One region of the Vibrio cholerae genome, then DNA from elsewhere that is predicted to be linked to it. Evidence: predicted binding sites of a transcription regulator. Region 1 holds the regulator's gene; each other region holds the start of a gene.

Region 1 (8,192 bases):
TTAATGCGGATTTATGTTCTGACGCAGTTCAAATCGCAATCGCTATACATTCATATGAAAAAGGGCTGGAATCTTTCCGGGATCACCGACCGTTTTATCGACATTATTCCTGCACAGATGCGTGATGGAAAACGTTGGTATGAAGGCACTGCCGATGCGATTTATCAAAACCTCCGTTTTGTTGAGATTGTCGCGCCAGATCAAGTCTGTATTTTTGGCTCAGACCATATCTACAAGATGGATATTCGCCAAATGCTCGATTTTCATCGCCGTATGGAAGCGGAATTGACCGTTTCTGCACTGCGTATGCCGATCAGCCAAGCCTCTCAGTTTGGGGTGATTGAAGTGGATGAAAACGGCAAAATGGTCGGTTTTGAAGAGAAACCGAGCAATCCCAAATCGATCCCCGGTGAGCCTGAGTGGGCACTGGTCTCGATGGGTAACTACATTTTCGAAGCGGAAACGCTCAGCAAAGAACTGCGTGAAGATGCTGAAAATAACCAGTCCAGCCATGACTTTGGCAAAGACATTATCCCGAAAATGTTCCCGCGCGGTAAAGTCTATGTGTATGACTTCACGACCAACAAAATTAAGGGAGAGAAGGAATCGACCTACTGGCGTGATGTCGGAACCATCGAATCGTACTGGTCGGCACATATGGACTTGCTCGACAAAGATCCAGAATTTTCGCTATACAACCGCAGCTGGCCGCTGCACACCTACTATCCTCCTTTGCCACCTGCGACGTTTGTGGATGTCAAAGACAAGAAAGTCAAAATTACAGATAGCTTGATCTCTGGGGGAAGTTATATCCAAGGATCAACCATTTATAAATCAGTTCTGGGTTTCCGTAGCAACATTGCTGCTGGCTCTTTTATCAGTGAATCTGTTATCTTGGGCGACGTAAAAATTGGAGCTGGCTGCACGATTAAGCGCGCCATTATCGATAAAGATGTCGAGATCGCCGCCGGTACCATCATTGGTGAAGATTTGGAACTGGACAGAAAGCGTTTCCACGTTTCCGATGAAGGGATTGTGGTGATTGCGAAAGGTAGTAAGGTAGGATTCTAGAATGGAACAATTCAACGTTTGGTTTACCGTTTCAGAAGTACAGGGGCTGGTAAAAAGTGGTGGCCTAGCCGATGTGGCAAAAGCGCTGCCACAAGCGTTGAAAGCGTTGCACCAGCAGGTAGCCATTGCGCTGCCTGCTTATCGTTCAGTACCGGGAAAGGAAGACGCAGAGTTAGTACTGGAAACAGAGCTGACACACTGGCCGCACACTCAGTATCGTGTTTTAAAACGCGAGCTAGACGGTGTGCCAATCTATCTAATTGATTGCCCTGCATATTTTGACCGCCCGGCGCTGTATGCTGAGAATAATCAAGCCTATGCCGATAATGGTGAACGGTTTGGTTTTTTCTCTGCAGCGTGTTTGGACGTACTGCCGAAACTCGGTATTCAGCCTGACATCATTCATGCGAATGATTGGCACACGGGTTTGGTGCCTTTTTTGCTGAAAACCCGTTATCGCTATGACAGCTTTTTTGAGCAAGTCAAAAGTGTGCTGACGGTGCACAACGCGATTTTTAAAGGGATCTTTTCCTACCATCAATTAGAAGTTATTCCTGAGCTCAATTTATCGGGTATGGAATTTCTGCAATACGGTCACGATCATGTGAGCATGCTGCGGGCGGGGATCGCTTTTGCGGATAAAGTGAATGCGGTGAGTCCTAATTATGCGGCTGAGCTTTTAACGCCTCTTGGGGCTCACGGGCTGGTGGATGATTTTGTGCGCCGAGCGCGCGATTTACACGGCATCGTCAACGGTTGTGATTACAGCGAGTGGAATCCAAGAACCGACCATTATCTGCCGGTAACCTACAGCGATGAGCCTGAGTCTATGCGCAACGGGAAAGCGCTGTGTAAAACGGCGCTGCAGGAAGAGTTACACCTGCCGGTTACCGATGTACCTCTGTTTGGTATGGTTTGCCGTTTAACGCATCAGAAAGGCTTTCATTACCTGTTGCCGATTTTAGAGCAGTTCCTGCGCAATAACGTTCAAGTGGTCATTGTGGGTACTGGTGAGCCGGAAGTTGCTGCGCGGCTGAATAAGATCGCTCATTATCATCGGGCCAAGTTTGCGTTTGTCGAGACCTACAGTGAGCGTTTAGCGCACTGGGTTGAAGCGGGATCGGATTTCTTCTTAATGCCTTCTGAATTTGAAGCCTGTGGGCTCAATCAGATTTACAGCATGGCTTACGGCACTCTGCCTATTGTTCGTGAAGTGGGTGGCTTGAAAGATACGGTGAACGATTACGATAAATTCCCGGAGCGCGCGACAGGCTTTGGTTACCAAGAGCCCACGCCAGAAGCTCTATTGATCACGATGCAGCGGGCACTCTTGTTTTATCTGCAGCAGCCAGAAGAGATGCTGAAGGTGCAACAACGTGCCATGCAGCAAAACTTCAGTTGGGAAGAGTCTGCCCAAGAGTATATGAAGATGTATCGGCTCGCGCGATTTGGCTAACGATATCACCGTCCGATTTGAAGCGGCTGCAGTGTTGGCTGCCACTCCAAGTCGTTTGGGTCTATGAAGCATCTCTCAGGCACCGCAAGGTGCCTTTTTTCTGTTTCACTCAACAGTTTCTTACAACTGGGGGGATTCTCTTGACTAAGATTATGGTAGTCTTGGCCTGCGTAATTAAGAGGTTTCAATGTCTTCCCCTATGACTGCCATTGCCGAAAAAGTGCTGTTTCACAAAACTTATCTTCACCCGACAAGTCAGGAGTGGGTGGTGTTCGTTCATGGTGCGGGGGGCAGCTCATCCATATGGTTCAAGCAGATCAAAGCGTATCGGCAGCATTTCAATTTATTGCTGATTGATTTGCGCGGCCACGGGAAATCCAATCAGTTACTGAGAGACTGGATTGCCAATCGCTATACGTTTAAGACTGTGACGCTGGATGTGCTGAAAGTGCTTGATCACTTGAAAATCCAGTCGGCGCATTTTGTGGGCATGTCGCTGGGTACCATCATAGTCCGTAACCTTGCTGAGCTTGCCACGCATCGGGTCAATTCTATGGTGCTTGGTGGCGCGGTTACACGGCTTAATGCGCGTTCGCAAGTGTTGGTTAAGCTAGGACACTTAAGTAAGCACCTCATCCCGTACATGTGGCTGTATCGCTTATTTGCTTACATAGTGATGCCGCAGCGTAGTCAAAAAGAGTCTCGCCATCTGTTTATTCGTGAAGCGCAAAAGCTCTGTCAGAAAGAATTTAAACGTTGGTTTACGTTAACCGCTGAGGTGAATCCGCTGATGCGTTATTTCCGCGACCGTGAATTGCCGATCCCAACCTTATATTTGATGGGAGAGAAGGACTACATGTTCATCCATCCTGTGAAAGAGATGGTGGCGCTCCACGCACAAAGTGAGCTGTATGAAATCCCAAACTGCGGTCATGTATGTAATGTCGAGCAGCCTGAGCTGTTTAATCAGCGTTCTATCGAGTTTATCCAGCGCCAAATCCGTTAATCCCTCACTGAGCGGTTTGGCTAAAACCACACTGCCAGCAGGCGGAAAATTGCCCTTCATGATGCTCCCCACACTCTGGGCATTGCCAGCATTCGGCGGGTGGGGGATTGAGAAATTCTCGGATGATTTGCTGCGCTGCGGTTTGTTGCTCCGGTTTCTTTAACCAAAGTGAAGGGGCGCTGCTGGAATCCATCGGGATCTCGCCGCGCAGCGCAAACAGCATTTCTCCACGCAACTCACACGCTATCCCTTGCTGATGCAAAAGCTGCATCAGCATGTGCGCTTCAAGCGGATGAGTGGCCGTGTAGATTTTCATTGTCCTTCCTAGCTTACTTTTACCAAGAGTGACTTACTTCACTGGCGATTGAGTGGCACGCTGCTGAAATTTACCCATGATCCATTTCACCACTATCGGAAATACGCCTAACAAAACGAATGAAGCGAGCACAGGGAGCGACACAATTTCGCCTAGGCTTGAGATTTCCGCCAGTTGAGTACCCGCATTGAGATACACCGCCGTACCCGGCAGCATACCAAGTTGGCTGACCCAGTAGTAACGCCAAGTGGAGATAGGCGTTAGCCCCATCACTAAGTTAATCAGGAAAAATGGAAAAATCGGGATCAGTCGCAGAGAGAGTAAATAAAACGCGCCATCTCGTTCAATACCTTGATTGATGGTTTGCAATTTATCAGCGAATTTAGCTTGCACCCAATCTCGCAATAAGAAGCGGCTACTGAGAAAGGCGAGAGTGGCACCAATGGTACTGGCAAAAGAAGCCAGCAGTAAGCTCAACCAAAAGCCAAATAGTGCCGCTCCCAACAAAGTCACGACCGTTGCGCCGGGGATTGAAAATGCGGTTAGGAGAACATACACCACAAAATAGATCAGTGCGGCTTGCAGCAAATGGGCATCAATATAATTCGCTAATTCGGCTTGTTTGGCTTTCGCAACATCAAGAGTGAGGTATTGGCTAAACTGCGTCACCAAGAGCGCGGCAATGGCAATCAAAACAAGGGCGATGATGAGTTTTTTATACATTCGAGTACCTAGTCATTACTTTATGGTTTGTGGGGCGTGATATTGCCCGTTTTACTTGGCTCTTCAGCGGTGTGGGCTACGATTCTTCACCCAACCATAGACTATCTCTGGTTTGATGTGGGTGCACACAGTGACCGCCGACTTGTCACTCCAAGTCATTAGAGTATCGCTCATTACTCAAGTATATCGTCTGTCACTGAATTTACTGGAGATACATAGAGAGCCTAAAAGTAAAGACAGGCCAAAGGCCGTTTTTCTTTCAAAAAAATAACGCGCCACTTTGGACGCGTTATGAAATATAGGGTGTGTAAAAACACAGGATGATTACAGGCGTTGATGAACTCAAAATGAAACTCAGAGATGCCTTAATAGCTCATCACGACGATTTTGTGGGATCACCGACCAATGTTTACCTTCGATTGCGCCTTCTAGAGCCCATAGCAACTCTAAACTCACCTCTGCCGTGTGAGTTCGTTGAACCGCTTTATAAGCTTCAACAGAACCAAGAGTCTGAAGAGACTCGACGGTGTCGATACCTGCTTTTTTGAGCATTCTTTCTGTTGCTAAACGCAAGTTAGGAAGATCTTTCAAACGATCAGGTTTCGCTTGTGCTTGAGTTTCACGTTCGGCCTTAGCGACCTCCAGTGCTGCACGCGCTTCATTGAGGATAGAGTCTGGATGACTCCAACAATCTTCAGGTAGAGCGTAGTACTTAGTTACAACGGGGAAGCCACGTTTTTTGTAAACATAAGGTTCATAACCTTGCTGTTTATACTTTTCGATTGTGGCGTCATCTGCACGGATGTGCAGCGTATCGTTAACCACAAGCGCAAACATAGTTTCGTCGACGAAAATACCAAAGCCACCAAACATTGAACGAGATTTAACACGTCCTAGCTGCTCAAAGAGCCGCATTGAATCTTTTAATACTGGTTTATCCATGCTGTTAGTCTCGGAGTATTGTTACATACGCCACCAAGTCAGGTCCGAGAAAATTAGCAAAAGCATGCATTCATAGTGTCAATGATGAGTCAACAAAGTGTATGCATTTTGCCATCGGTAACCCCGCTACCTACCACGTCTTCTGGTTTAGGCCGGAGGCTTTGCGTCCCACTCTTTCGAATGGTTTGCCCTGTGCGTGACATTTTTCCTGATAAAAATTAATCATTCTTGGGTCATTCTCACATACTGATATTTCAAATGTGAGAATGAGCCCTACTAATAATACTCGCACTACATATGTTTTGTCATATTTATGTGACAAGCTTTCAAATATAGGCGTTATGAATTGTCAAGAAAGTTAGGATTTTGTCAAGTCTTTCACCGTGTCGCGCTCTACGATCTCTGGGTGCATTTCGAAAATTCGGCGCTCGTGTTCTTTGTCTTTAATGCGTTCTAGCAAAATTTCAAACGCGTTCTTACCCACACGACGCTTAGGTTGGTGCACTGTGGTCAGTGGTGGAGAGAAGTATTCTGCTAACTCGATATTATCGTAACCGATGACAGACATATCTTCTGGAATACGTATGCCTTTCTGTTGCAAACGGCTCATCAAACCTAATGCCATCGTATCGTTGAAACAGAATACCGCCGTGGGGCGCTTGTCCATCGCAATGATTTTATCCGCCGCTAAAACGGCAGTATCACACTCAAAGTTACCTTCCAAGATCCAATCTTCATTGACGGTCAACTTGGCTTCCGCCATCGCGCGACGGAAACCTTGAATGCGCTCTTGGCATGCGGCTTTGACGAAGTGACCACTCAAACATGCAATCTCAGTGTGACCGCGGTCAGTGAGGTATTTGGTCGCGAGGTAGCCGCCTTCTTCGGAGTTATCGATGATTTTATCGGCGTGCGACGTTTCTGGACCCCAATCCATAACCACTTTTGGAATATCTTTGTGCGCATCCAACATATCTTGCAGCTCTTGGGTCAGGTCTGAACACATCACCAAAATGCCATCAACCCGTTTTTCGGCCAGCATGCGGATATAATCGCGTTGCTTTTCATAGATGCCGCCTGTGTTACATAGGATCAGCGTATAGCCTTGACGGTAACAGTAGCTTTCCACACCGTCGATAACTTCCGAGAAAAACAGGTTAGTAGATTGCGTCACTAACATACCAATCGTGCGAGTGGTATTGCACTTTAAGCTGCGTGCCACGGCACTTGGCGCGTAGTTCAGCTGCTTAACGGCTTCCATCACTTTCTCTTGGGTGGTTTCTGCCACAAAGCGAGTTTTATTGATGACGTGAGAAACGGTAGTGGTTGACACGCCCGCAAGGCGTGCCACATCTTTAATCGTAGCCATAGAGTGTTCCTGTCGATGACTGCTGCCAGCGAATAACATCGGTGGATTTAATCAGCAGAAGTAAGGCGAGACTGAGCGAATCTTCACACTCTGTGCGAGCACATGTCCAACACTATGCCGTACGTAAAGCGCTTCAATCACTATGCCTAAAGTAATAAACCTAAAGTAATAAAAAACAAAAACCGCCGAGAAACAGCGGTTGAAATTTTTACTCGTTTTTATCGTTTGCGGATGGATTTTAGACTGCAAATCTCTCCGTCGCAACGAAATTCATTCACCAAACTATAAGCCATTTCACAATTAATTCGTCTATCCCCTTCCTATTTGACCCTGCCGTGGTGTTGGCTACCACACGAAGCCGTTTGGGATAGATAAAATAGGCTGGCTTTCCGCTTTGCCTGTCTGGCTAATGGGTCTCTTGGATCAGCTCATCAAGACAGTGTTTATCTTGCTGAATAAAGGCTAACGCTAAACGAGCGGCGGCTGAGTACAATCCGAAAGCATCAAATTGAGTGCAACGTTCAGCAAAGGCAGGTAGCCAAGTGAGTAAGTGTTGACTTATGAAGTCGGACTGAGCTTGGAGCGCTAAACTCAGTTGTGCTGAGTGCTCAATTTGGTTAGCACTGATTGCTAGATGCGCTAAAAAATCGAGCTGGATGGCAAGATGATCCTCGGGCTCATTGAGATTTTGTTCAACCTTAACCCCATGTGCGCTGAGTAACTCACGCATTTGCTGCGCAGGCTTGCCATTGAGTAAACCTTGATCGGCATAGACAGAAGCATAGGGCAGGGCGGAATCACGGTCTGATTTCAAAAAGAGATCACAGAAATCTGCAGCGAGCTCCAGCTGTGCATCTTGGCGATCTTGCAAGCGATTGAGCGCCTCGACCAAGTGTTTAACTTCGCGGCTCAAGCTTTGCTCATCAGCGAGCCCGCTTAAAAAAGTACGAACTTCTGCTGAGTGATAGCGAGCAATATCTTGCTCGCTCAGTTCTTTAAAAAACAGGCTCGACAGCCACCAATAGATTTCAGCACGCTTTTCATTGAGGATTTTCAGTTCTTGCATCATCTCTGCACTCCCAATCGATGTGTGCTTAGTCTAAACCATAAAAATGAACAGCTATCACGGTGATTGTGACAGTTTGTGAAAAGAAAAGAATAGGTTGTTAATCTGTTAAAAGAAGTTTGCTTTGCATCAAGAAAAAGTGAGGTTTCTCACGATTTTTCTCGAGTTATTAACAAATATGAATAGAATAACCCTGCGATACATCCAGTTATTTAAAATGGTGCATTATGAGCTATCACGTAC
Region 2 (8,192 bases), 240 kb from region 1:
ACTACCTCTATTATCTCTATTACTGAGGATCATATGGCGCGTATTCTGAAAGTGCTGTTTTTCCTATTGATCGTTAAACCCTTAGTTTTTATTGGGTTAGGACTCAATATTTTGCAGCGCCAAAATCTCCCTACTCAAGGTCCAATGGTGATTGCCGCCAATCACAATAGTCATTTAGATACACTCGTACTCATGGCTCTGTTTCCGCTGCATTTAATTCACCGAGTGCGCCCTGTCGCTGCCGCGGATTACTTTCTGGTGAATCCCTTTGTGGCTTGGTTATCTCTGAATATTATTGGCATCATTCCGATCCGTCGCTTCCCCTCCAGCAGTGAACGTGACGCGGTACTGCAAGCTTGCCATGAAGCTTTAGATCAAGGCGATATTCTGATTATTTTCCCAGAAGGGAGTCGTGGTGAGCCGGAAATAATGAGTGGTTTGAAAAAAGGCATTTATCATTTAGTTAAAAATCACCCTGAGCGTGCGGTATTACCTGTGGTCATGCGTGGTTTAGGGCGCGCGCTACCCAAAGGTACAGCGATGTTCGTACCTTTCAATTGCGATGTGGTGATCGGTGAACCGTTAACCGGTTTTAGTGATGCAGAACATTTCGTTCAGGTCATGCAAAAAAATTACCAGCAGTTGGCGACTCACTGTATCACTCAAACCCAAGCGACCCTGGATAGCGAAACCCTCGACAGCTGAGAAATTTAACGTTTTGCTAACAAGCTCAAGCTTACAATTGCCATTTACCGTTAGAATATTTGTTCTAATCACAACACGAGTAAAAAGGCATGGAATCGCTTTTAAAAGATTTCCCTGTGGTCACGAAAATCGTGGTCGCATGGGGAGAGATGGATGCGCTGCAACACGTCAATAATGTGGTCTACTTTCGCTACTTTGAAACCGCGCGAATTGATTACTTCGCTCATCTTAAGCTGATGGAAGAGTTACAACGCACCCAAATTGGCCCTGTGTTATCGGAGACACAAGCACGTTATAAAATTCCGGTCACTTTTCCCGATACGCTGCTGATTGGTTCACGCATTACCTCTGTTCAAGCAGATCGCTTTAGCATGGAATACCAAGTGGTGAGCCAAAAACTTGGTAAAGTGACTACCGTCGGTAGCGCTACGGTTGTGATGTTTAACTTTAAAACGGGTGAGAAAGCCTTGCTACCGCCTACAGTGCTTGAAGCCATTCACACTCTGCAAGGTGAATCAGTCTCTATAAACAATGCATAGACAAACCCTGTGATTGAGGTGAAAGCGCGTTACCACTTCAGGTGATAAGGGCACGGTCACCAACCGATCAAACCCGCTTGGTGACTATCTGCAAAACAGCAGTGTCCGATACGACGTACCCAACCCTCCGCTATTTTCAAATAGTTGCTCACCAACCCAAGTCATTACGTTACATTCTGCATCCTTCAAAGTGCCTCATTCAATTGAAGATTGCGCATTTCCCAATCGGCCTATATTGTGGAGTTGTTGTTAATGGAACTAACACGATAATCCTCAGGCTAGGGAGAGAATGGATGAATACGGCACTTTTGGGACTCTTTATTCCCACCTTCTTTTTTGTTTCGATTACCCCAGGTATGAATATGACCTTGGCCCTCACTCTGGGCATGAGCGTTGGCTATCGAAGAACACTATGGATGATGGTAGGCGAGCTACTGGGTGTGGCTTTGGTCGCGGTCTCCGCAGTGGTAGGCATTGCGGCGGTCATGCTGCGTTATCCAGATATTTTCACTCTGTTTAAAATCGTGGGGGCAAGCTATTTGGTGTATTTAGGTGTGCAAATGTGGCGTTCACGGGGCAAGCTGGCGATCAATATCGAGCAAGAAAACACGTACCAAGGCAGTGACTGGGGTCTATTAGTACAAGGTTTTGTGACCGCAATTGCTAACCCTAAAGGCTGGGCGTTTATGGTATCTCTGCTGCCCCCTTTTATTGATCAATCGTTAAGCCTTGCTCCACAACTGACTGTATTGGTTGCCATTATTCTGCTTTCCGAATTTATCAGCATGAGTTTGTATGCCACGGGTGGAAAAGGGTTAAAGCGCTTATTAAGCCAAGCTCACCATGTCCGTTTACTCAATCGGATTGCAGGTTCGCTAATGGCTGGGGTGGGTATCTGGCTCTACTTTAGTTAGCGAATTGGCCATCCGCCCACCGTAACACGGATGGATGGCCAAACACTTACACCGCCCAAGATAATATGGGCCAACCATGCTGCTCAGCCTGAGCTTTCAAGCGCGGGCAAGGATTGACCACATACGCGAAATCGGCATGCTGACATAACGGCAGATCATTGATGGAGTCGGTATAAAAATGAACGTCGTGATAGGTTTCATTCTGCTCCGCTAACCATTGTTGTAAACGCAGCACTTTACCTTCTCGGTAGCTAGCAACGCCCTCGATGTTACCGCTGTAGCAACCGTTTTGGCTCACAAGATCAATCCCTAACGCGTGTTCAATTCCGAAACGTTGAGCGACGGTTTTCACTAAAAACGAAACAGAAGCGGAAATAATTAAGCAGGTATTACCTTGCTGCTTTAACTGCGCAATCAACTCACGAGCTTGGGCAAATTGTTTTGGAACAATCCAGCGTGACACGCACTCTTCCACCCAATCTTGCACGGTTGTACTTGGCACTTGGGTTAACGGTCTCATCGCAAAAGCAATGTATTCCGCCATATCCATCTTGCCTTGCGCGTACAGCGCCATGCGTCTTCGATCTTCTTCCACAAAATTGCGCTCCGTCGCAATGCCTTTCTCGGCAAGAAACGCATTCCAAATCATCGCGCAGTCCCCATCAATCAGGGTGTCATCCAAATCAAACACATAAAGGGGCTTGCTCATTTCAGGCTCTCACAGGTTGTACTGGCTTCAAAAAATCGTGAATGATAAAAACTCACTGTAACGCGAGAATGTGACGGTTGATAGGCTGTCCAATAGACGTAGCCGCGATTTGAAATACCTCGTGAGTTACCAAAGCTGGTCTTAAGCTTCGGCATCAAAACGGTCTACCTCAGTAAGGTCTTGATGGCTATATAAAGAATTATCCGGCGAGGAAGGTAGTCAGAAAAAGTACGCAGGTATACCGACAACTGCGTTAGCCGATGCAGCTAAAAACGGCATCGGCATAACATACACGGGACAGTTTATTCTGGCTCAGTTCACGGGTGTCTCATCACTGTTCATCGGTTCACTCAGCAGCTCATGATTAGAAATCTCACTGCTAGGTAAAGCATCGGTGACGACCTCATCACTGCTCGCCACAATGTCACTTTTGGGTGGTTGAGGGAAGCTTGTAAAATTCGTCGTCATCACTAAAACCAGTGAAAGGCAAGCCACCACCGCAGATGACAAATTGATTGGCTTTTCTTTACGCTGTGTCTGTAGCCAAGCGGGAATCCACAATGTTGTACAGAGCAGCAGAATGATCGCTGTATGCCAAACCGAGTCGCGTGTGGTCAGAAGCCAAGGTGCAGTGATAAAAATCAGTACGGTTTGCCAAGTAAAAACTTGTAATGAATGGCGGCCGAGATAGCTCAGCGGCTCATACACTAATGCCGTTGGGAAAAAGCGGATCACAACAGAGATTAAGTAGATCCATACACTCAAACTCAGTACACGCAACCAGCCAAGCTCTGGCTTACTGGATGCCGCATACACCATCTGCTTAGTAATACCCAATGGCGTTAAAAGATCGCGGTAAGCCATAAAGATAACCAAAGCTATCGCCGCACATAACCAAACCAATTTAGGGTGGAACCACGCCAACTCGCCTTGACGCTTGCAATAACCTAATGCACCACCAAAGAAAAACAGCAGTTGCCAAGCAAAAGGGTCAAAGTAACCGAGCTCAGGAATGTATTCTGCAGAAAGCCACTTAAAGAGTGGCAAAAGCATAGCGCCTTGAATCCAACCACTACTTGCCCAAATCAGCACGCTCAGCGCAAGTACCCATTTAAGATAACCGCGACGAAACCCGTACAGAGCCAAAGGAAACAGCAACATATACATGATATAGAGTGGCAAAATTTCCAGATAGGCGGGTTTATTGAGCAGCAGGAAGCTCATCAACATGGTCATAAAAGGCATAGTAGGCAGATTACTAAAGCTGCCACCAAACACGGTGACTTGTTCAGCAAAATAGTGGCTGCCCAGCCAAAACCACAGCATGGCAATAAAGAGTCCTGCAATGTGGTATTTGTAGATAATGAACGCACGATTCCACACTTTCCCAGCCGCTTGACGGTCAGTGTATTCACGGCGGCTATAGACCATACCAGCCAGTAGTCCAGACATGAAGATGAAACCTTCCGCGGCACCAAACACGCCGACAGGTTCATGAGTAATCATTTGCAGTATGGTTGTACCGCCGCTGTACCAGATAAGATGGTTGAAGGTGATCAGCACCAACAATAATCCTCGGATACTGTCCAATGCGGGGATGCGTTTCATGGGTATCTCCCTGCGTTTTCAGTCCAATAAATTGGTAGTCACAAAAATACCAAGTCGACTAAAAATGCGGATAAGCGGTTGAATATATTGGGTAATACGGCAGGATGGTGATATCTAGTTTGGACTTACCTTTCCCTGAGCACGCGGATCCTTGCACCACCTGATGGCTTTGTAAATAGGGGGCATAAAAAAAACCGAGAGGTCGCACAGCTTGTCGATGATACCGATGCAAAATCGCCACTTCTCAACTACCCAACGCAACAAAATTTAAAACCGTCACCGCTCAAAACAGTGATTTGAGGATAACAATAAAAAACCCCAGCAAATGAGCTTTGCTGGGGTCTGAAATAATGGCACGCCCTACAGGATTCGAACCTGTGACCACATGCTTAGAAGGCACGTGCTCTATCCAACTGAGCTAAGGGCGCGCTACAGGGTGAGGATTATACGAGTTAAACGGGCTAGATCAACGCCTTTATCTAACTTTCTGTTTCGAATGAGCAATATTTTACCGATCTCATCTCAACTGCCGAAAAACAGAACAAAGCAAACGTTTGCCCGTGGATGTTATCAAAAATATCTGCGACAATGCGCGCAAAAATTTTCGCTCCAAACCTGTAAGGAAAGTCATGACTGCTCAAAATATTGATGGAACGCTGATTTCGCAAACGGTGCGCTCAGAAGTGGCAGCCCGTGTTAAAGCTCGTGTTCAAGCTGGGTTACGAGCCCCAGGACTGGCGGTTGTGTTGGTGGGCGAAGATCCTGCTTCACAAGTGTATGTCGGCAGTAAACGCCGTGCCTGTGAAGAAGTCGGTTTTGTCTCCAAATCTTTCGATTTACCCGCCACCGCTAGCGAAGAAGCCTTGCTGTCACTGGTTGAAGAACTCAATAACGATCCGCAAATCGATGGCATTTTGGTACAACTGCCGTTACCTGCGGGTATGGATACGACCAAAGTGTTGGAGAGTATTCACCCAGAGAAAGATGTGGATGGATTCCACCCTTACAACGTCGGTCGCTTGGCGCAGCGCATTCCGAAACTGCGCTCTTGCACACCCAAAGGCATTATTACTCTGCTTGAACGCTACAATATTCCACTACGCGGCAAACACGCGGTGATTGTGGGAGCTTCCAACATTGTCGGTCGTCCGATGACGTTAGAGCTACTCTTGGCAGGCTGTACCACCACCACTTGCCATCGCTTTACTCAAGATCTCGAAGGCCATATTCGCCAAGCGGATATCTTGGTGGTCGCGGTCGGTAAACCTAACTTTATTCCGGGAGCATGGATTAAAGAAGGTGCAGTTGTGGTCGATGTTGGCATTAACCGCTTAGATACTGGTAAGCTGGTTGGCGATGTGGAATACGATGTTGCCCGTACGCGTGCAAGTTTTATCACTCCAGTACCCGGTGGTGTAGGACCTATGACCGTCGCAAGCTTGATTGAAAACACTATGATGGCGTGTGAGCAGTTCCACACTCAAGGTTAGCCACAGTGGCTATCTGCAACGCCAAAGCGTCGCGGTATTCACACTCACCTTGTGTTAACGCCTTGTGCTAACACCTGAGAAGCAGTAAGAGGTCAATACCATGCATGGATTGACCTCTTTCGTTCTGTTTGCGCTTTATACTCCCCCCTCTTTCTAAATAGGTATTCCCTTCTCTCTCAATAACGCAGAGACTGTTCCCGTATCGGTAACTCTCGGTTCTTCTTTTGTTATCTAGTCAATTCCAGCGGTTGTACAAATAATCGGACTAGATAAAGGAAAAACCTAAGCCCATTTTGGAGGCCATTGATATGCCGTACAAAATTACTGCTCTGCAACCGTTTGGAGTGATCGTAGAACCGAAACATGCTCCGATTCATGTCAATGAGTTAGATATTGATGAGTTACGCGAACTCTTTTTGCGTGAACAACTTGTGTTACTGCGTGGTTTTGAAACCTTTGAACATTCGGAGCAGTTTGCGGACTACTGCGAACGCTGGGGAGAAGTGAGTGTTTGGCCGTTTGGGCGCGTATTAGATCTGGTACAAAAAGAGGATCCTGGCGATCACATTTTTGACAGCAGCTACATGCCCATGCATTGGGATGGCATGTATCGCCCACAAGTCCCTGAATACCAAATCTTTCAGTGTGTAAAGGCTCCTTTACCGGGGCATGGTGGGCGTACGACCTTCAGTCATACCATGCTGGCTTTACAGCACGCCCCTCAGCCAGATCTTGAGCTTTGGCAGCAAGTCACCGGACACTACCAGCGTAAAATGGAGTTTTACCACAGTAAAACCGTCTCCCCGATTGTGATGCAGCATCCATACCGAGACTATCAAGTAATACGCTACAACGAGCCGCATTTTGAAGAAAATGGCGACCTGCTCAATCCACCTGATGTATCACTGTCTGGAATTACCCCTGAGCAAGCGATCGAGTTTCACAAAAGTTTACGCCGTGCACTGTACGACCCACGTAACTTCTACGCTCATGAGTGGCAAACGGGTGACATAGTGATCACCGATAACTTCTCCTTACTCCATGGCCGTGAAGGCTTTACCTCTCACACGCCGCGTCACATTCGTCGTGTGCAAGTGTTAAGTAATCCTCCTTATAACAATCCAAGCTTGGAGTCGTACCAATGTCCACAAAAATAACCGACATCGTCATTATCGGCGCAGGCCCAGTTGGGTTAATGAGTGCCTACTTAGCACAGCGCTGCGGTTTAAACGCGCTGATCATTGATAAGTCAGCCGAACCACTTCAAGTCGGACGCGCCGATGCGTTAAATGCCCGCACCTTACAACTGCTCGAAGTCGCGAAGCTTTTTGATGATCTTTACCCTTTAGGCAAGCCGTGTAATACCAGCTCGGTTTGGGCTAATGGCCATTTTATCTCGCGCCAATCGAGCTGGTGGGAAGCCTTGGAAGGCTGCTTGCACAAACACTTTTTGATGTTAGGTCAATCGTTTGTTGAGCATCTATTGGACAAGAAATTACTTGAAGCGAATGCCCCCGTTTGGCGCAACACAAGCGTCGACAATATCGAGCTCAATCAAGCAGGCTGCCTAACTCATCTCAGCAATGGTGAGCGTATTCAATCGCGCTTTGTGATTGGTGCGGATGGGTCTCAATCTTTTGTGCGTCGTCATTTTAGTGTGCCTTTTCACATTGTGCGCCCCGAAATTATCTGGGCGGTGATTGATGGTGTGATTGACAGTGACTTTCCTAAAGTCCCTGAAATTATTGTGTTCCAAGCAGAAACCTCAGATGTGGCATGGATCCCTCGCGAAGGTGAAATCGATCGCTTCTATGTCCGTATGGATACGCACGATTTCACCTTAGAGCAGGCTATCGCCAAAATTAACCGGGCAATGGCACCTCATCAATTGGGTTTTAAGGAAGTGGTCTGGTTCTCGCAATTTGCCGTGAAAGAATCGGTAGCAGAACATTACAGCGTCGATGACCGGGTTTTCCTTGCAGGGGATGCCTGTCACGTACACTCAGTCAACGGTGGACAAGGATTAAATACTGGGGTTGCTGACGCATTTAACCTGATCTGGAAACTAAGTATGGTGATTAAAGGTCAAGCCTCTCCTGCTTTATTGAAAAGTTATCACGCTGAACGTCAACCAGTGGCGCAGAGCGTGATAGACAGCTCCGGTGAACTGGTACGCTCAACGAAGTTTTCAGCCACCAACACCCATGCGCAAGACTACGTAAAAATA
Region 3 (8,192 bases), 260 kb from region 1:
GTTATTGAGTGGTGATTGAATGGACACTTGAGGTGGGTTATTCGCCCCTCCGTCACACTGTCCAAGAATTTGCCATGCGTCCCATTGACCAGAATGGGTTACCGGATCGTTACCCTGAGTCCAGTAACGCGCTTGGTAAGCGGTGTTGGTTTTTTGAACTTTATCACTGCCAACATACACTGTACTGCTGTCCCACACTGGCACTCCGGCACAGTTATAGGCTTGTGCTGAGTAACTTACCCCCAAACTGGCGGTAATCACGGCGGCTAAACAATAGCGCTTCATGTTTCTCTCCTGTATTAGATAATGTCGCTTATAACTAATACTCCAGAGTGAAAGATTTGCATGTTAATCAATGGAATAGTTTACCGTTCTCGGCACAGTGTCACTGCTTCTTCTGCGGTTAATCATCGCTTTCAATTCTTTTTCGGCGCGATTCACGAAATGAAAAGGAGATCTTTAAAACAATCACCACTACTAAAAGCGGTGATTTATGAATGACAAAAAAAAGGCCAGCGTAGTCGCTGGCCCCTATTGCTGAATCAAAGATTACAAAGACAAAATCACCCCAGCGATCGATGCACTCATTAGGTTAGCCAATACGCCTGCGCCAATCGCACGGAAGCCGTATTGGGAGATAAAAGAGCGACGTTCAGGTACAAGGCTACCCAAACCACCAATCAAAATCGCCATGGTAGAAATATTGGCAAAACCGCACAGCGCGAAAGTCACGATCGCTTGTGAATGCGCACTCAATTGCTCTTTCACTTCAATCAGTTGAATGAAAGCGACAAACTCGTTCACCACCACTTTGTTACCAATCAAAGAACCTGCCATGATCGCTTCATGCCATGGAATACCTATCAGCCAAGCTACTGGAGCGAAAACATACCCCATGATCAGTTCAAAGCTCAGCTCGATGCCAAACCAGCCACCAAACCAACCGAGCAAGCCGTTTAACAGAGCAATCACACTCACAAAGGCGAGCAAAGTCGCCCCTACCGCAACAGCAATTTTCACACCCGACATCGCGCCATCCGCAATCGCTTCGACGACGTTAGTGGATTTCGGCAGATCCAACTCATCTTGCGCAATCGCGGCATCGACGTGTTCGGTTTCTGGCAACATGATTTTTGCCATCAAGAGACCCGCAGGGGCAGACATGAAAGCCGCCGCGATCAGATAGTTCAATTCCACACCTAAAGAGGCATAACCAACCAAAGTACCGCCAGCAACCGACGCTAAGCCGCCCGTCATCACTGCAAAGAATTGCGAATCGGTCATTTTATGAAGATAAGGTTTCACCACCAGCGGCGCTTCAATCATACCCACGAAAATGTTTGCGGTAGCAGAAAGGGATTCTGCACGGCCTGTGCCAAGCAATTTCTGTAAACCACCACCGATGAGGTTAATCACTTTCGGCATGATGCCTAAATGGTAAAGGCCAGAAATCAGTGCAGAGAAGAAAATGATGATGCCAAGGACATTAATCGCAAACACAAAACCTACGCTGCCATTGGCGAGGCCACCAAACACAAAACCGATACCATCTTGCCCATAGTTGATCAGTTGTGACACCGCGCCCGTCACACGATTGAGTGCCTCTTTACCCGCAGGTACATACAGCACCAGTAAGGCGAAGAAGATTTGCAGCAGTAACGCTAAAGAAACTGTACGCAAGTTGATATTTTTTCTATTGGTAGAAAATAGCCACGCAACCAGCAAAATTGCGCCCATACCGAGGAGTGATGACATAACGCCGCCCAAATTGTGAGTAGAACAGGAAAGGCGGCGATTTTAGTGAAGGAAATCGTATGCGCAAGGTGAGTTTGTTAATCACTCATTACCAAACCGGTAATCAAAATACGTCTTTTCATAACTTGCTGATTTTATTAAACCTAAACGTTTGCTTTTGAGTTATCTTTTCCATTGGGAAAATATCTTTTTAAAAACAGCAATAATCCTCATGGAATATATCCCCAGCGATCTCCTGTTGCACTAGCAAGCCAGTGAGCTAATCTCACCGAGTATCGAAAGGCGGCGTCATTAAGGAGAGCAAACATGATCCACACGGCTACGGCGTTAAGTCGCCAGAAGCTATTCTGCTGCAAAACGAACATAAGGTTGTAAACGAGTATCCCAGTAACAAGGCGTACCGAGCCGCTGTTTGATAAATTCAATCACCGCCGATGTTTTTTTCGGCATATGTTGACGACTGGGATACACCGCATAAAACGGCATCTGTTGATTGGCGGACCACTCCGGCAGCAGCTGAATAAGCTGCCCTGTGCGAAATTCATCTCGCAGCAAATAGGTCGCCAAATAAGCGATTCCCCATCCTGCCACGGCAGCATCGCGTACCGCCTCCGCCAGATCGACCGAGTAGTTTCCGGCCACTTTAATGGTTTGATTGTGTCCATCTCGGCTGAATGACCAACGGGTGTAATCGCGCTCCCAGCTTCGATAAATCAAGCAGTTATGCTCCATTAAGGCCATAGGTTCTGTGGGTGATCCATAACGCAGCAGGTAGTCTGGCGATGCGGCCACCACAAAACGGCAATCGGCAATGCGCTGCGCCACATAACCCTCTGGTAGCTGCTCGTTACTGGTGATCCATAAATCCAACCCTTCCTTGAGCATATCGACTTTATGATCAAACAGATGCACTTCGACGTTCAACTCAGGATATTGTTGGCGAAGCTGCTCCAAAGCAGGCAACACATGCAAGGTGCCAAAAGATTGCGATAAACCAAGTCTAATCAGCCCTACCACTTCATCACGCTGATCTTCCATTTCACTTTGTGCATTGGTCACAATCGTTAAAAGTTCACGGCACTGGGCATAAAACAGATTCCCAGCATCCGTCAGAGTAAAGCTGCGCGTGGTGCGCTGCACCAGTTTAACGCCCAGCGAGGCCTCTAACGCGGCGAGCTGTTTACTGACATGAGACACCGACACGCCTAGCGCGTGCGCAGCAGCAGTAAAACTTTGATGTTGGATTAACACCGCAAATAAAGCCATTTGGCTCGCGCGTTCAGCAAACAAATCGCATCTCCATCAGCAAACTCTCCCCATCACAGCCTTCTTCATCAACACATCCCGATTACCGAAATGCCTAAAAACCCGTTGCTCACAAACAGAAAAAACAGAGGGCTCAATGAGAGCCCTCTGTTCGCTAATTGTCAATCCGTTATGCCAATCCGTTGCGCCAATCCAACAGGTTAGAACGCAATCCGATCCGCCAGATGGCTGACCGCCAACGCAAAGTAATGAGAGCGATTCCACTTCATCAATACATTGTAGTTGTTATACACAAGATAAATTCGCCCTGCTTCATCATCAGGCATGATGAGCCACGCTTTAATATCATCAGAAAGCGCTGGCAGCGGTTTACCATCATAACGAGTGACCCCAAGCTTACTCCACTCTTGTAACGTTTTGCCTTTTTCAGGCTGACGTCCTTCTAGAGCATGGTCAAACCCTTTGGGGATTTTCACTTGGCGTCCCCAAGTGTACTTATCATCCCAGCCTGATTGGCTGAGATAGTTAGCCGTAGAAGCAAATACGTCTGAACGTGTTCCCCAAATGTCTTTTTTGCCATCGCCGTTGCCATCAGCGGCAAAATTCAAAAACGAGCTTGGCATAAATTGACACTGCCCCATCGCGCCCGCCCAAGAGCCTTTCATGGCTTCAGGGGCAATGTGACCTTGTTCGAGGATCTGCAAGGCGGCCATGGTTTCTTTGCGGAAAAACTCTTCACGGCGGCCTTCATAGGCCAGCGTCGATAACGCATCAATCACCCGAAAGTTACCCGTGAACGCACCAAAATTACTTTCAACCCCCCACAAGGCAACAATAAATCTCGGTTGTACGCCATACTGCTTACCAATGCGTTGCAGCTCAGTGTAGTGTTTTTCATACAGAGATTGTGCTTGCTTTACTTTCCACTCTGGTACAGCGCGCGGGATGTATTCATCCAGCGTCAACTTTTTCTCTGGCTGATTTTTATCCGCGACGACGGAACGAGGCTTGTATTCCACATCACGAAACGCTTCGTTGAGGATGCGTTCGGAAATACCTTCTTCACGCGCTTGCTGCTTTAGCCTTTCGACATATTGTTCAAAACTGACTTCATTGGCGAGTACGGGTGCCGATAACGCTAGGCCCAGTACTATCGATAATAATTTTTTCAAGATGCCCTCCTTGAGCCATCTTCATCAGGGAGTTTGGCGCGCTTTGCGCTCCTTATGTTGTTCCAGCAAATTTTCTGGTGGCGGCGGTAACTGCAAAAAGAAACCTTGTTCCTGCATGGATTGTTTCACCTTCTCCACATTCACTTGCGCCAACTGACGCTGCTCAAGATTAACCAGCATGACAAAAATAGGTTTACCAAACATCTGTTTTAAGGTGTCAGGAACCTGTGAAAAATCGTCCCGTTTCGGAATATAGAGATAAGTGCCTTCTTTTTTAGGACTTTTGTAAATAGAGCAAAGCATGACAAGCCTTTTATTTCGATTATTGACCACTTAGGGCATTTTGTCTTAATTCAGTTAACTTTGATCAAAATTGATGCCAAATCACTTATTTCACCGCAAGAGAACTTGCTGTGCTTTGGCGCTGAATATAACATGACAGCCCTGTTCTCAGCCAATGCTCTCTCCGTAAGGCATAGAGTTTATTGAGGTCAACGTTACCATGTCGAAAAACCCTGACCTGAAAGGTAGTAGTTTTACTTTGTCGGTATTACACCTTTCTGACAACCAAATTGCGCATACTGTTCAATTTCTTCAAGAAAAGATCGCGCAAGCCCCGGCCTTTTTTGCCAATGCGCCAGTGGTGATCAATGTGGCGAAAGTCGAGGGCGATCTTGATTATCCTGCGTTAAAACAAGGGATCAGCCAAGCGGGTTTAATCCCCGTCGGTGTCACAGGATGTAAAGACAAACGTAGCCAAAACCTTGCCGTCGAAGCCGGTTTTGCAGTAATGACCGCCACAAACTCCCCAGCCCAAGCCCCAGCGCAAATGGCCCCGACCAAAGTGATTCGTACCCCAGTGCGTTCGGGTCAACAGATTTATGCCAAAGACGGCGATCTGGTGATCTTAAGTCACGTCAGTGCGGGGGCTGAAGTGATCGCCGATGGTTCAATCCATATTTATGGCACGTTACGTGGCCGGGCGATTGCCGGAGCGAGTGGTCAACGAGAAGCACGAATTATTTGTCATGATTTGCAAGCGGAATTGATTTCCATCGCTGGCCGCTATTGGTTAAGTGATCAAATTGAAAGTCAGTTCTGGCAACAGAGGGTGATGCTCAGTATGACTGACGAATCGCTCTATCTCGAAACGCTCACGATTTAAGATTGAAAGGAAAAAATAACATGTCGCGCATTATTGTCGTCACGTCAGGAAAAGGCGGGGTTGGCAAAACCACCTCCAGTGCTGCAATTGCTTCAGGTCTCGCGCTGCGAGGCAAAAAAACCGCTGTGATCGATTTTGATATCGGTCTGCGTAATCTCGATTTAATCATGGGCTGTGAGCGCCGCGTGGTGTACGATTTTGTCAATGTCATCAACGGTGAAGCCACGCTCAACCAAGCCTTGATTAAAGACAAACGCAACGAAAACCTGTTCATCCTGCCGGCCTCTCAAACTCGTGATAAAGATGCACTAACCAAAGATGGCGTACAACGCGTGCTCAATGATCTCAAAGAGATGGGTTTTGACTTCATCATTTGTGACTCACCAGCAGGGATTGAGCAAGGCGCGCTGATGGCGTTGTACTACGCCGACGAAGCGATTGTCACCACCAACCCTGAAGTATCGTCAGTGCGCGACTCTGACCGTATTCTAGGCATTCTCGATTCTAAATCGATGCGTGCGGAGCAAGGCCAAGCGCCGATCAAACAGCATCTGCTGCTCACCCGCTACAACCCTGCACGCGTCACTCAAGGTGAAATGCTCAGTGTGCAAGACGTCGAAGAAATCCTACATGTGCCGCTGCTCGGTGTGATTCCAGAAAGCCAAGCCGTATTGAACGCCTCGAACAAAGGGGTTCCAGTAATTTTTGACGATCAATCCGATGCAGGCCAAGCTTATCAAGATACGGTGGCACGTCTACTTGGTGAACAAGTTGAGTTTCGTTTCCTGACTGAAGCGAAGAAAGGTATTTTCAAACGCTTATTCGGAGGTTAACGCTATGTCATTGCTGGAATTTTTCCGCCCACAGAAGAAGACTTCCGCGAGCGTTGCCAAAGAGCGTCTGCAGATCATTGTGGCTGAGCGTCGTAGCCAAAACGATCCTGCACCTAGCTATTTGCCACAACTCAAAGAAGACATTCTGAAAGTGATTGCCAAATACGTCGCGATTGACCCATCCATGGTCGAACTCTCTTTTGAGCATAAAGGCGATGATATCTCGGTGCTTGAGCTCAACGTCAAACTGCCGGATGACGAAAAATAACCCCTTCAAGACCCTCATCGATGAGGGTCTTTTATTATCTCCCTTGTCTCTGCTCACCAGGCTCTCTCCAAACGATTTGGCGTTGTCGTCTGTAGGCGGCAAGTAGGAAAGGGGTATCCTTCTCCACTAGCAAATGACTATTTATTATCTGTTGGGAAATATCGCTTTTATTGAGCTAGATCACACACAACTTGTCGCTAAAATGACGCGCGTTTGACTAGGACTTAACGGCATGAGTTCATATTAGTCGTGTTTGTGATGGTCAACCTTTCTTAACCAAGGATCTATGATGAAAAAAAGTATTTTTGCCCTGAGCGCGCTGACTCTCATTCTTGTCGGTTGCGACAACCAACAAGACGCAAAAGTGGAAGTAGAAAAAGTCGTTGATGTTGCGGCAGCACCGGCTGAGCAATCTGCGGCTCAACCATCAACAGCAAGCGTTGATGCAGCGCACAATGCTCAAAACAGCCTAGATTGGGCTGGCATCTATCAAGGCACTCTGCCTTGTGCTGATTGCGGTGGCATTGAAACAGAGCTGACGCTGAACGCGGATGGCACCTACGCGCTAACAGAAAAATACCTCGATAAAGAAGGTGAACCTTTTGCCTCTCAAGGTACTTTCGTTTGGAATGAAGCTGGTAATATCGTAACACTGCAAACAGGCGACCAAACTGGCAGACAATTCATGGTGGGTGAAAACACGCTGTCCCATCTGGATATGGAAGGTAAGGTTATCGAAGGTGAGCTGGCTGAGTTTTACGTGCTAAGCAAGCAATAAACTGAGTCGCTTATACGCTTTACAAAAATACGGTTTACGAAAAACGCGCCATCCATTGGGCGCGTTTTTTATTGCCTACATTTAAGCTTTGCTTTTCGTTTTCGCTTCAAAGGCGGCGAGTTGCTCTGGCGTCGCAGGCGGCTGGTGGTTTGCCTTCCACTCATCGTAAGTCATACCGTAAACGCGCTCACGCGCATCATCAATATTCAAATCCAACCCCTGTTTTTCCGCTTCAGCAGCGTACCATTTACACAAGCAGTTGCGGCAAAAATCCGCCAAAATCATCAGGTCGATATTCTGAACTTCTTTATGTTGATCAAGATGTTGTAGCAATTGACGAAACACTGCGGCATCGAGTTTATCTTGCTCGGCTTGGCTGAGTTGTTGATGTTTGAATTGCGCCACGTCACTTTCCTTTTGTGCCATATTGAAGGCGACCAGTATATACCCAAACATCGGCAGATTGCAGTTGAGGCAGGCTTCGGATTTTCGTGATAAAAAAACACCCAGCTTTCGCTGGGTGTTGAATATCATGACTAAATTGGGCGTTGGTCTGTTTTTTAACCTTGGATACCAACAATCAACCAAGGAGCATTGGGGACTGTCAGATCACGTTCTAAGTGCCATACGTCCTCGATATTCTCTTCAATACCTTCGACAGCGTCACGATAACGACCGCTGAACTGCAAGCTGAGCTGAGCGCGGTTTGCATCGTAGTCTGCACGAACAATCTCTGCATCCACGTACATGACGTCCGTATGTTGATCGCCTTCGTAATTCGCACGCTCGGCTTTAAGATCTTCAAACAAGCTTGGAGAGACATACTCACGAATCGTTTCGAGTTGGTTATGGTTCCACGCCCCTTGCAAGATGCGATAGTGTTCACGTGCACCATTCACAAACGCCACGCGGTCAAAACCGGCTGGGTAATTGTGGGGTACATCGCTCTGAGCGG
Region 4 (8,192 bases), on a different replicon from region 1:
CACATCATTTTGGCGAATGTCATCACCGGTTGGGCGGATATTGTCATTGAGTTTGACCTCATGCTGGCAGAACACCACACCCTCTTCGGTGATGGTCGCTTGCTCTTGCATGATCACCGCATCACAACCGGCAGGGATTTGTGCACCCGTCATAATGCGCACGCAGGTCATTGGTGGCCATTCTTCTGTAAAGGGTTGACCAGCAAACGATTTTCCTGCAACGGGCAACGGCTTTTGCTGTGTCAATTCTGCGCGACGGACGGCATAACCATCCATCGCTGAGTTATCAAACGGTGGCACATGAATGGGCGATAAGATCGCCTCGGCGAGCACATAGCCGAGCGCCTCAGGCAGAGGCAAACGTAAAGTGGTTTGCACGGGTTGAATGCGTGACAGCATTTTCTCAAGTGCATCTTCAATCGGCATTAAGCCGGGAGCATCGCAACAGCCCATCGGGAATGTCCTATGTTGTTGTTCTTTTACGGCAAACTGTAGCACAGAATCCTTCTGCGATGCAGAATCCACGTGAATTTTGGGGTGTAATTGTCGCTAAATCCGAGTATTCTTGTCAGCCATCCGAAAGGGGTATTTAAGAGGTAGAGGAATGTCAGGTCTTAGCGAATCCGCGAAGTTGGTGAAAGATGCGCTAGAGCGCCGAGGGTTGGAAACACCAATGCAGCCCAACTTGGCGACACCAGCAGAGAAAAAGGAAAAAATCGAACAGCATATGCGTGAGATCCTCAACCTGCTCGGACTGGACTTAACGGATGACAGTTTGGAAGAAACCCCACAACGCATCGCTAAGATGTATGTGGATGAGATTTTCTCAGGGTTGGATTATGCCAACTTCCCCAAGATCACCGTTATCGAAAACAAAATGAAAGTGAGTGAGATGGTTAAAGTGAAAGACATCACGCTGACCAGCACGTGTGAACACCACTTAGTCACCATCGATGGCACGGCAGCGGTGGCATATATTCCGCGCGGCAAAATCATCGGCTTATCGAAAATTAACCGTATTGTGCGCTTTTTTGCCCAGCGTCCGCAGGTGCAAGAGCGTATGACGCAGCAGATCTTAGTTGCGCTGCAAACGTTGCTTGAGTCGGATGATGTGGCAGTTACCATCGATGCGACTCACTATTGCGTGAAATCTCGCGGCGTGATGGACGCGACCAGCGTCACCACAACAACCGCTTTGGGTGGGATTTTTAAATCTAACCCTGCGACGCGTGCGGAATTCCTACACGGTTTGCGTTAATTCATTTTCTTAAAAGTGAATATGAATCAGCCCCCAATTTGAGGGCTGATTGCTTTTCAGGGTTGGTATAGCTAATTATTTGAATAGAGCTAAATATTCGCCATAGCCTTGCGCTGCCATCTCTTGTTTGGGGATGAAACGCATCGCGGCGGAGTTTATGCAATAGCGCAAACCGGTTGGAGCAGGGCCATCGTTAAACACATGGCCGAGGTGTGAATCGGCAAAGCGGCTACGCACTTCGGTGCGAGTATAGAACAGGCTATTGTCATCTTTAGTGACAATGTAACTCGAGTTGAGCGGTTGAGTGAAACTCGGCCAACCGGTTTTGGAATCGTACTTGTCGGTAGAAGAGAAGAGCGGCTCACCCGAGACGATATCGACATAAATCCCTTCTTCTTTGTTATCCCAATACTCGTTATCAAACGGGCGCTCTGTACCGTCGCGTTGAGTCACCTTGTATTGCAAGCTGGTCAGTTTGGCGCGAATCTGATCATCCGATGGGCGGACATAAGCTTTGACGTTCGCTTGCCCATTTTTCTCATCAATCCACTGGCGAAGGGTTTTCGGATGCGTGTTACGGTCAGCGCCGAAAATCTCATCCAAATACTGATCGCGTCCGGAAGCATAGCGATAGTAGTTGTAACGGACTTTATTCTTCTTGTAGTAGTCCTGATGGTAATCTTCTGCTGGCCAGAACTTTTTGAACTCAATCAACTCGGTTTTGAGTGGCTTTTTGAATATGCCGAGCTGTTCAATCTCCATCATAAAACGTTTAGCCACTTCAAGTTGCTCGGCGCTGTGATAGAAAATCGCCGGGCGATATTGTTCACCTCTATCCACAAACGAGCCTTGGTCATCGGTTGGGTCAATATGACGGAAAAACTGATCCAGCACTTGTTCATAAGTGACGATCTTCGGGTCAAACGTCACTTGAATGACCTCGATGTGTCCCGTTTTACCCGATGAGACTTGCTTATAAGTCGGGTTTTCGACATCTCCACCGGCATAACCTGAAATCACATCCACGACACCGGGAAGTTTCTCCATATCCGATTCCGTACACCAGAAGCAGCCACCAGCCAATGTCGCTTGCTGGTAGTCAGCTGAAGCCGAGGCGATGGTACTTGGTTTGGTGTCCGCTTGGCTAAACAGAGAAAGGGTGAGTGCCAGCAAGGCGAAAAGTGGCGCTCCCCAAGTAAAGAGTCGTTTCATGAGCATTTCCTTTTGGTTCTTTACAAAGTTATAGAAAAAGAACGGCAAACAGGATCAGAAATTTCAGAGTCGGAGGGGACTTTTTATCTTGAGGATAATGCCGTGCATCAAGTGACAACACGGCGTAGATAACAAACGTGGTTAACTGAGGCCGACAATATTGCCGTCTTGATCGATATCGAGTGACATAAAGGAAGGCTTTTCAGGCAGTCCCGGCATGGTCATCACACTGCCACACAGGGCGTAAACAAATTCGGCGCCTGCACATAAACGCAGCTCGCGGATCGGCACGGTAAAATCACGTGGCGCGCCTTTGATTGCGGGATCGGTAGAAATCGACAGCGGTGTTTTTGCCAAGCAAACCGCAAGATGATCAAAGCCTTGGGCTTGCAGTTTGGCTAATTGCTGCGCGGCTTTATCACTCAGTGCTATCTCGGCAGCGCCATAACCTTTTACCGCGACCGCTTTGAGTTTTTCATCCAATGGCATGCTTGAATGATAGAGCGGAGTGAATTTCGCTGGATGTTGACACTGCTCAACCACTTTCTCGGCAAGCAGCTTGGTACCTTCACCGCCTTTGGCAAAGCCTTCTGAAATGGCTACCGATACACGGTTGGGCAGGGCTTCTATCAGCTTAACCAGTTGTTCCAGTTCTTCGGCACAATCTTGTGGGAAGCGGTTAATCGCTACCACGGCAGGCACACCATACTGGTTAACGTTATCAATATGCCATTTCAAGTTTGCAAAACCGGCTTGCAAAGCGGCGCTGTCTGGCGCGAATAGGGCATCCGGTACCGCTTGGCCGGGGCGTAAATCATACAGGCCTGAATTGGCTTTTAAACCGCGTAAGGTGGCGACAATCACCGCACAATCTGGGGTTTTACCTGATGCTTTGGCTTTGATGTTGCACGCTTTTTCAAACCCCATATCGGAGCCAAAACCGCCTTCGGTCACGGTGTAGTCTGCCAAACGGGTAGCAATTTCATCGGCAATGATCGAGGAGTTACCGTGCGCGATATTGGCAAATGGGCCGGCGTGGATCAGTGTTGGAACGCCTTCTAAAGTCTGCATCAAGGTCGGTTCAATCGCTTCTTTCATGCTCACGGCCATTGCACCAGCCACTTTCAGAGCTTCGGTGGTGACCGGATTACCGTCCAAATCATAAGCCAACACCACATTACCGATACGGCGACGCAAATCACGTAGATCCGAGGCAAGAGCAAGAATCGCCATCAATTCGGAGGCGGCAGAGATATCGAAACCATCTTCGCGCTCATAACCATTAATATTTTTTCCCGGTTCATTGCGGCCGACCATCACCATGCGCAGCGCGCGATCGTTATGATCCATCACGCGTTTCCATATGACCTGTTTGGGGTCAATGCGCAGCGCTGGCATGCCGGTGCGGCGCTCAAAATCGGCATAGCCGAGGCGCTGCTCGTGATAAATTCGCGCATCAATCGCAGCTGCCGCAAGGTTGTGCGCCGCAGTGACGGCATGAATATCACCGGTTAAATGCAGATTGAGCTCTTCCATCGGTGCAACTTGTGAATACCCGCCGCCCGCAGCGCCACCTTTTACCCCAAAAATCGGCCCCATCGAAGGCTGACGAATGCACGCCATGACCGAGTGATTAAGTTTGGCCAACCCTTGTGCTAAACCAATCGTGGTAACGGTTTTACCTTCACCCAGTGGTGTTGGGGTAATCGCAGTGACCAGAATGAATTTGCCTTTAGGTTTGCTGGCCAATCGCTCTAGACAATGCAGTGATACTTTGGCTTTATGCAGGCCGTGGCTTTCGTACTCATTCGCGAGCAATCCCGCTTTTTGAGCAATGGTGTCGATAGACGTTAATGGTGTAGCGCGGCAAATTTCAATATCTGGCAGCATAAAACCCTCATCTAGAGCGGTAAAAATGGTGAGGAAAACGTTTGCGCGCAAATCATAGCGATAAATTGTGGCTTGTAAAGATTCTTATGGAGTGAATTCTGCGAGCGATTGGGATTTTAGCGGATTGCTGATTTTGATCAATTGAAGCACGACATTTTTACTCTCATTCGATGCACTAAAATGGAAAAAGGCGCTCAATTGAGCGCCTTAGAGGGGGAATCATCCAGAGTTATTTATCTTGCTGTGCTTTTAACAAATCACGAATTTCAGAAAGCAGTTCTTGATCTTTGGTTGGCGCTGCAGGGGCTTTAGGCGCTTCCTCTTCCTTACGCTTCAAGGTATTGATCGCTTTTAAACCCATGAAAATGGCGAACGCGATAATCGTAAAATCGACCACGGTTTGGATAAATTTGCCGTAGGCAATCACTACAGCAGGGGCATCACCTTGCGCGGCAAGTAACACGAAACTCAGATCGCTGAAATTCACACCGCCTAAAATAATACCGATTGGCGGCATAATGATATCGGCCACGAACGATGACACTATTTTGCCAAACGCCGCACCAATGATGATACCGACTGCCATGTCGATCACATTGCCACGAGATGCAAAAGCCTTGAACTCTTTAAGTAAGCTCATTGGGTTTTCTCCAAACTGAATAAATTATTGAATTGAAGGTGACTGCGGTATCAGGAGAAGCCAAGGTTTTTCTGCTACCGATTACGTTACCAAGGGTATAGCGCTGTTTGGTTGTGCGCAATCTCGTCATCTAGAAATTTTATATACCTAGCATTATTCATGCGTCCGTTTCATTTGTGCAACAAATGACGACTCTGTGTTGGCCTGAGGACAAAAACCAATGCCCACGTAAAGTGGGCATTGTTATCGATTGAGTTTGTGAAACACTAAGCCAGTTGCAGTAGGCGCTCAACCAATTTTTCGATACCGGAAGCGGCTTGGGAAATATTCTCTGCCAGCATGTAGGCAGGGGTGGAAAGCACTTTATGTCTTTCATCAAATACGATGCCTTCTACTGGGCAATCCACATGCTGACCACCCAACTGATTAAATGCGGCTGCGGTGCCGTGATCATTGCCAATCGTGCCTTGAGCGGCTTCGCCATAAATCATCGGGATGATGGTTGGGGCAATACAGATATAACCCGCAGGTTTTTGCGCATCCGCAAAAGCAAGACAAGCGGCAGCTACATCCGGGTTGATACTGCACTGTGCGCCTTTCACCGCGAAGTCGGTGAGATTTTTCGCGGCTCCAAACCCGCCTGGGAGCAGAAGTGCATCAAATTCATTCACATTGAGTGTGGCTACATCTTGGATTTTTCCGCGCGCAATGCGGGCAGATTCCACCAACACATTGCGTGTTTCTGGCATCTCTTCACCCGTGAGGTGGTTAATGACATGCATCTGCTGCACATTCGGCGCAAAGCAGTGCCAACTGGCTCCTTGTTTCTCGATGGCATGCAGCGCAAGCACCGATTCGTGGATCTCTGCTCCATCGAATACTCCACAGCCACTGAGAATAACCGCGACTTTCTTCATGACATTAATCCTCCATAGATTGCTTATGCGCCTTAGACGTGTCGGTGAGATGGTCTTGAGCCATCGAGGAAGAAGTGTCATGCTCCGCGCCATCTTCTGCCGCTGAATACTCTTCCTGCTCGGGGTAATGTTTGACCACAAACGGGATCAACATCACTGCTGACGGGAAAAAACGCTTCATAACCACTCCTTCTGCCGTTCAATGTATCGCTTCACGGCTCTTTATAAAAAGAAATCTCGGGCTACTTTTTGCGCTAAGTCACCGAATCTGTCTATTCCTCATTCGAATTTGGCCTTTTGACCTTGTGCTCACATTTAGCTATCCCAATAAGGCTGATTATTTCCTAGCTTTTGCTGCAAGAAATCGATGAAAGCTCGAACCTTATAAGGTAGGTGTTTACGTTCAGGAAAAACGGCATAGACCGCATGGACTGGCAGAGAATAGTGTGTCATTACCGATTGGAGTGCTCCACCAGCCAGATCTTTGCTGACCAGAAAAGTCGGCAGTTGAGCAATACCTAACCCTGCAAGCGAGGCTCTGCGAATCGCTTCACTGTTATTCACCGTTAGATTGCCTTTGGGGATGACTTTGACCTCTTGTTGTTGATGGTGAAAGGTCCATTCATTGCCGCCGCGAAAATAAGTATAAACAAGGCAGTTATGCTCAAGGAGATCGGCAGGTTTTTCAGGTTCGCCATAACGCGCTAAGTATTCAGGTGAAGCACAAAGAACACTTTTACAAGTCACAAGGCGTTTCGCAACAAGGTTCGATGTGGGTAGGTGTCCTATCCGAATGGCGAGATCAAAGCCACCTTCAATCAGATCAACCATTTGGTCTTCCAGTTGCAAATCTATTTCTACCTTAGGATAAATAGAGATGAAGTCAGCAATGATGGGCGCGATGTGTAGAACGCCAAAAGACATAGGCGCGGTAATTTTTAGTTTGCCTTGTGGTTCACCTTGCAATTCGGTGACAGCATCCATTCCTTGTCGGGCGTAACTCAGTGCTTGTGAAACATGGTAGTAATAACGTTCACCGGCTTCAGTTAAGCTTAATTTTCGTGTTGTACGATTGATCAACCGAATCCCTAAATCATCTTCAAGCTGAGAAAGCCTTTTACTGACCGCCGATTTGGTGATTTTGAGTTTTTTGGCTGCAAGAGAGAAGCTGCCACATTCGACAACTGCAACAAAAACAGGAATAGAAGAAAAAGTTGTCAGCATAATGATTGTTGAATAGAGAAAAACAAAAAGTTTCCATAATCGGAGATTATCATCAATTAAAAAACAATCTACACTGTTGGTCTGATTTTAAGGAGATCATCATGAAGTACGATTGGATCTTATTTGACGCTGACGAGACCTTGTTTCATTTCGATGCTTTTAAAGGGATGCAGCTGATGTTCGCGCGCAAAGGCGTGGAATTTACCGAACAAGATTTTCACCAATACCAAGAAGTGAATAAACCGCTGTGGGTGGATTACCAAAACGGCGATATTACTGCCGCGCAGCTCAAACATACGCGCTTTGCGGGTTGGGCTGAAAAGCTTAATACCACCACTGACGAGCTTAATAGCGCATTTTTACAAGCCATGGCGGATATTTGCACCTTGCTACCGGGCGCGATGGAGTTGATGCAGGCGCTACACGGTAAAGCGCGTTTGGGCATTATCACCAACGGTTTTACCGAATTACAAGATGTTCGGCTGGCTAAAACTGGCATGACTGACTTTTTTGATCAGATTGTGATTTCTGAAGAAGTCGGGATTGCGAAACCTGATGCTGGCATTTTTGCCCACGCACTAGAGCGTATGGGCAACCCAGCCAAAAGCCGAGTGCTGATGGTCGGGGATAATCCACATTCTGACATTCTTGGTGGCTTGAATTTTGGCATCGAAACTTGCTGGCTCAATGTGCATCAGCACCCGAAACCAGATGGCATTACGCCACATTATGAAGTGGTTTCACTGCATGAGCTGAGAGAGATTTTGTTGGCGTAATGCCATGAATAAGCGAGGCGCTCCTGGTGCAAAGTGAACCACTTTGCACCAGATACCTGATTAGCGGTGGAATTCGCCAGCGCGTTCAGGTTGATAGACGATGTCGATGATTTCGAGGGTTTTGAGTGTACCGCCCGGCATTGGCCAAGCCAGTTGTTGACCGACTGCCAAACCAAGCAATGCACTTCCCACTGGGGCGAAAATCGAAACGTCCGCGCTGCTTTTCACATCGTTTGGATACACCAAGGTTTTTTCCATCACTTCATCGCTGCCCA

The links. The regulator PurR, encoded in region 1, represses purine synthesis genes. The targets are predictions, from matches to a motif close to TNANGNAAACGTTTNCNTNA.
Region 2: the regulator PurR is predicted to act here: its motif matches at 5,018-5,037, upstream of folD (bifunctional methylenetetrahydrofolate dehydrogenase/methenyltetrahydrofolate cyclohydrolase FolD).
Region 3: the regulator PurR is predicted to act here: its motif matches at 1,895-1,914, upstream of F0316_RS04465 (NupC/NupG family nucleoside CNT transporter).
Region 4: the regulator PurR is predicted to act here: its motif matches at 4,390-4,409, upstream of F0316_RS14410 (formate--tetrahydrofolate ligase).

Annotation. Positions count from the first base shown of each region.
Region 1 is NZ_CP043554.1:1,179,112-1,187,303, forward strand. Features, by position in the region: gene glgC (glucose-1-phosphate adenylyltransferase) at 1-1,071, shown strand, start outside; gene glgA (glycogen synthase GlgA) at 1,073-2,527, shown strand; gene F0316_RS05665 (alpha/beta fold hydrolase) at 2,715-3,533, shown strand; gene F0316_RS05670 (putative signal transducing protein) at 3,538-3,849, opposite strand; gene F0316_RS05675 (TVP38/TMEM64 family protein) at 3,883-4,572, opposite strand; gene F0316_RS05680 (TfoX/Sxy family DNA transformation protein) at 4,927-5,514, opposite strand; cyclic di-GMP riboswitch class I at 5,628-5,714, opposite strand; gene purR (HTH-type transcriptional repressor PurR) at 5,873-6,883, opposite strand; gene torD (molecular chaperone TorD) at 7,290-7,952, opposite strand; gene torR (two-component system response regulator TorR) at 8,177-8,192, shown strand, end outside.
Region 2 is NZ_CP043554.1:936,205-944,396, reverse strand. Features, by position in the region: gene F0316_RS04550 (phosphatidate cytidylyltransferase) at 1-26, shown strand, start outside; gene F0316_RS04545 (lysophospholipid acyltransferase family protein) at 34-705, shown strand; gene F0316_RS04540 (acyl-CoA thioesterase) at 795-1,244, shown strand; gene F0316_RS04535 (LysE family translocator) at 1,538-2,158, shown strand; gene F0316_RS04530 (HAD-IB family hydrolase) at 2,205-2,867, opposite strand; gene F0316_RS04525 (OpgC domain-containing protein) at 3,180-4,475, opposite strand; tRNA gene F0316_RS04515 (tRNA-Arg) at 4,827-4,903, opposite strand; gene folD (bifunctional methylenetetrahydrofolate dehydrogenase/methenyltetrahydrofolate cyclohydrolase FolD) at 5,105-5,965, shown strand; gene F0316_RS04505 (TauD/TfdA dioxygenase family protein) at 6,274-7,122, shown strand; gene F0316_RS04500 (FAD-binding protein) at 7,107-8,192, shown strand, end outside.
Region 3 is NZ_CP043554.1:918,253-926,444, reverse strand. Features, by position in the region: gene F0316_RS04470 (Ig-like domain-containing protein) at 1-285, opposite strand, end outside; gene F0316_RS04465 (NupC/NupG family nucleoside CNT transporter) at 550-1,755, opposite strand; gene F0316_RS04460 (LysR family transcriptional regulator) at 2,098-3,045, opposite strand; gene F0316_RS04455 (lytic murein transglycosylase) at 3,222-4,193, opposite strand; gene F0316_RS04450 (YcgL domain-containing protein) at 4,218-4,496, opposite strand; gene minC (septum site-determining protein MinC) at 4,696-5,358, shown strand; gene minD (septum site-determining protein MinD) at 5,379-6,191, shown strand; gene minE (cell division topological specificity factor MinE) at 6,196-6,459, shown strand; gene F0316_RS04430 (copper resistance protein NlpE) at 6,749-7,237, shown strand; gene F0316_RS04425 (DUF1244 domain-containing protein) at 7,319-7,642, opposite strand; gene F0316_RS04420 (Tim44 domain-containing protein) at 7,798-8,192, opposite strand, start outside.
Region 4 is NZ_CP043556.1:48,137-56,328, reverse strand. Features, by position in the region: gene moeA (molybdopterin molybdotransferase MoeA) at 1-453, opposite strand, end outside; gene folE (GTP cyclohydrolase I FolE) at 605-1,258, shown strand; gene msrB (peptide-methionine (R)-S-oxide reductase MsrB) at 1,334-2,470, opposite strand; gene F0316_RS14410 (formate--tetrahydrofolate ligase) at 2,612-4,360, opposite strand; gene mscL (large-conductance mechanosensitive channel protein MscL) at 4,590-5,000, opposite strand; gene elbB (isoprenoid biosynthesis glyoxalase ElbB) at 5,267-5,917, opposite strand; gene F0316_RS14395 (hypothetical protein) at 5,922-6,098, opposite strand; gene F0316_RS14390 (LysR family transcriptional regulator) at 6,233-7,141, opposite strand; gene yjjG (pyrimidine 5'-nucleotidase) at 7,243-7,917, shown strand; gene rnk (nucleoside diphosphate kinase regulator) at 7,978-8,192, opposite strand, start outside.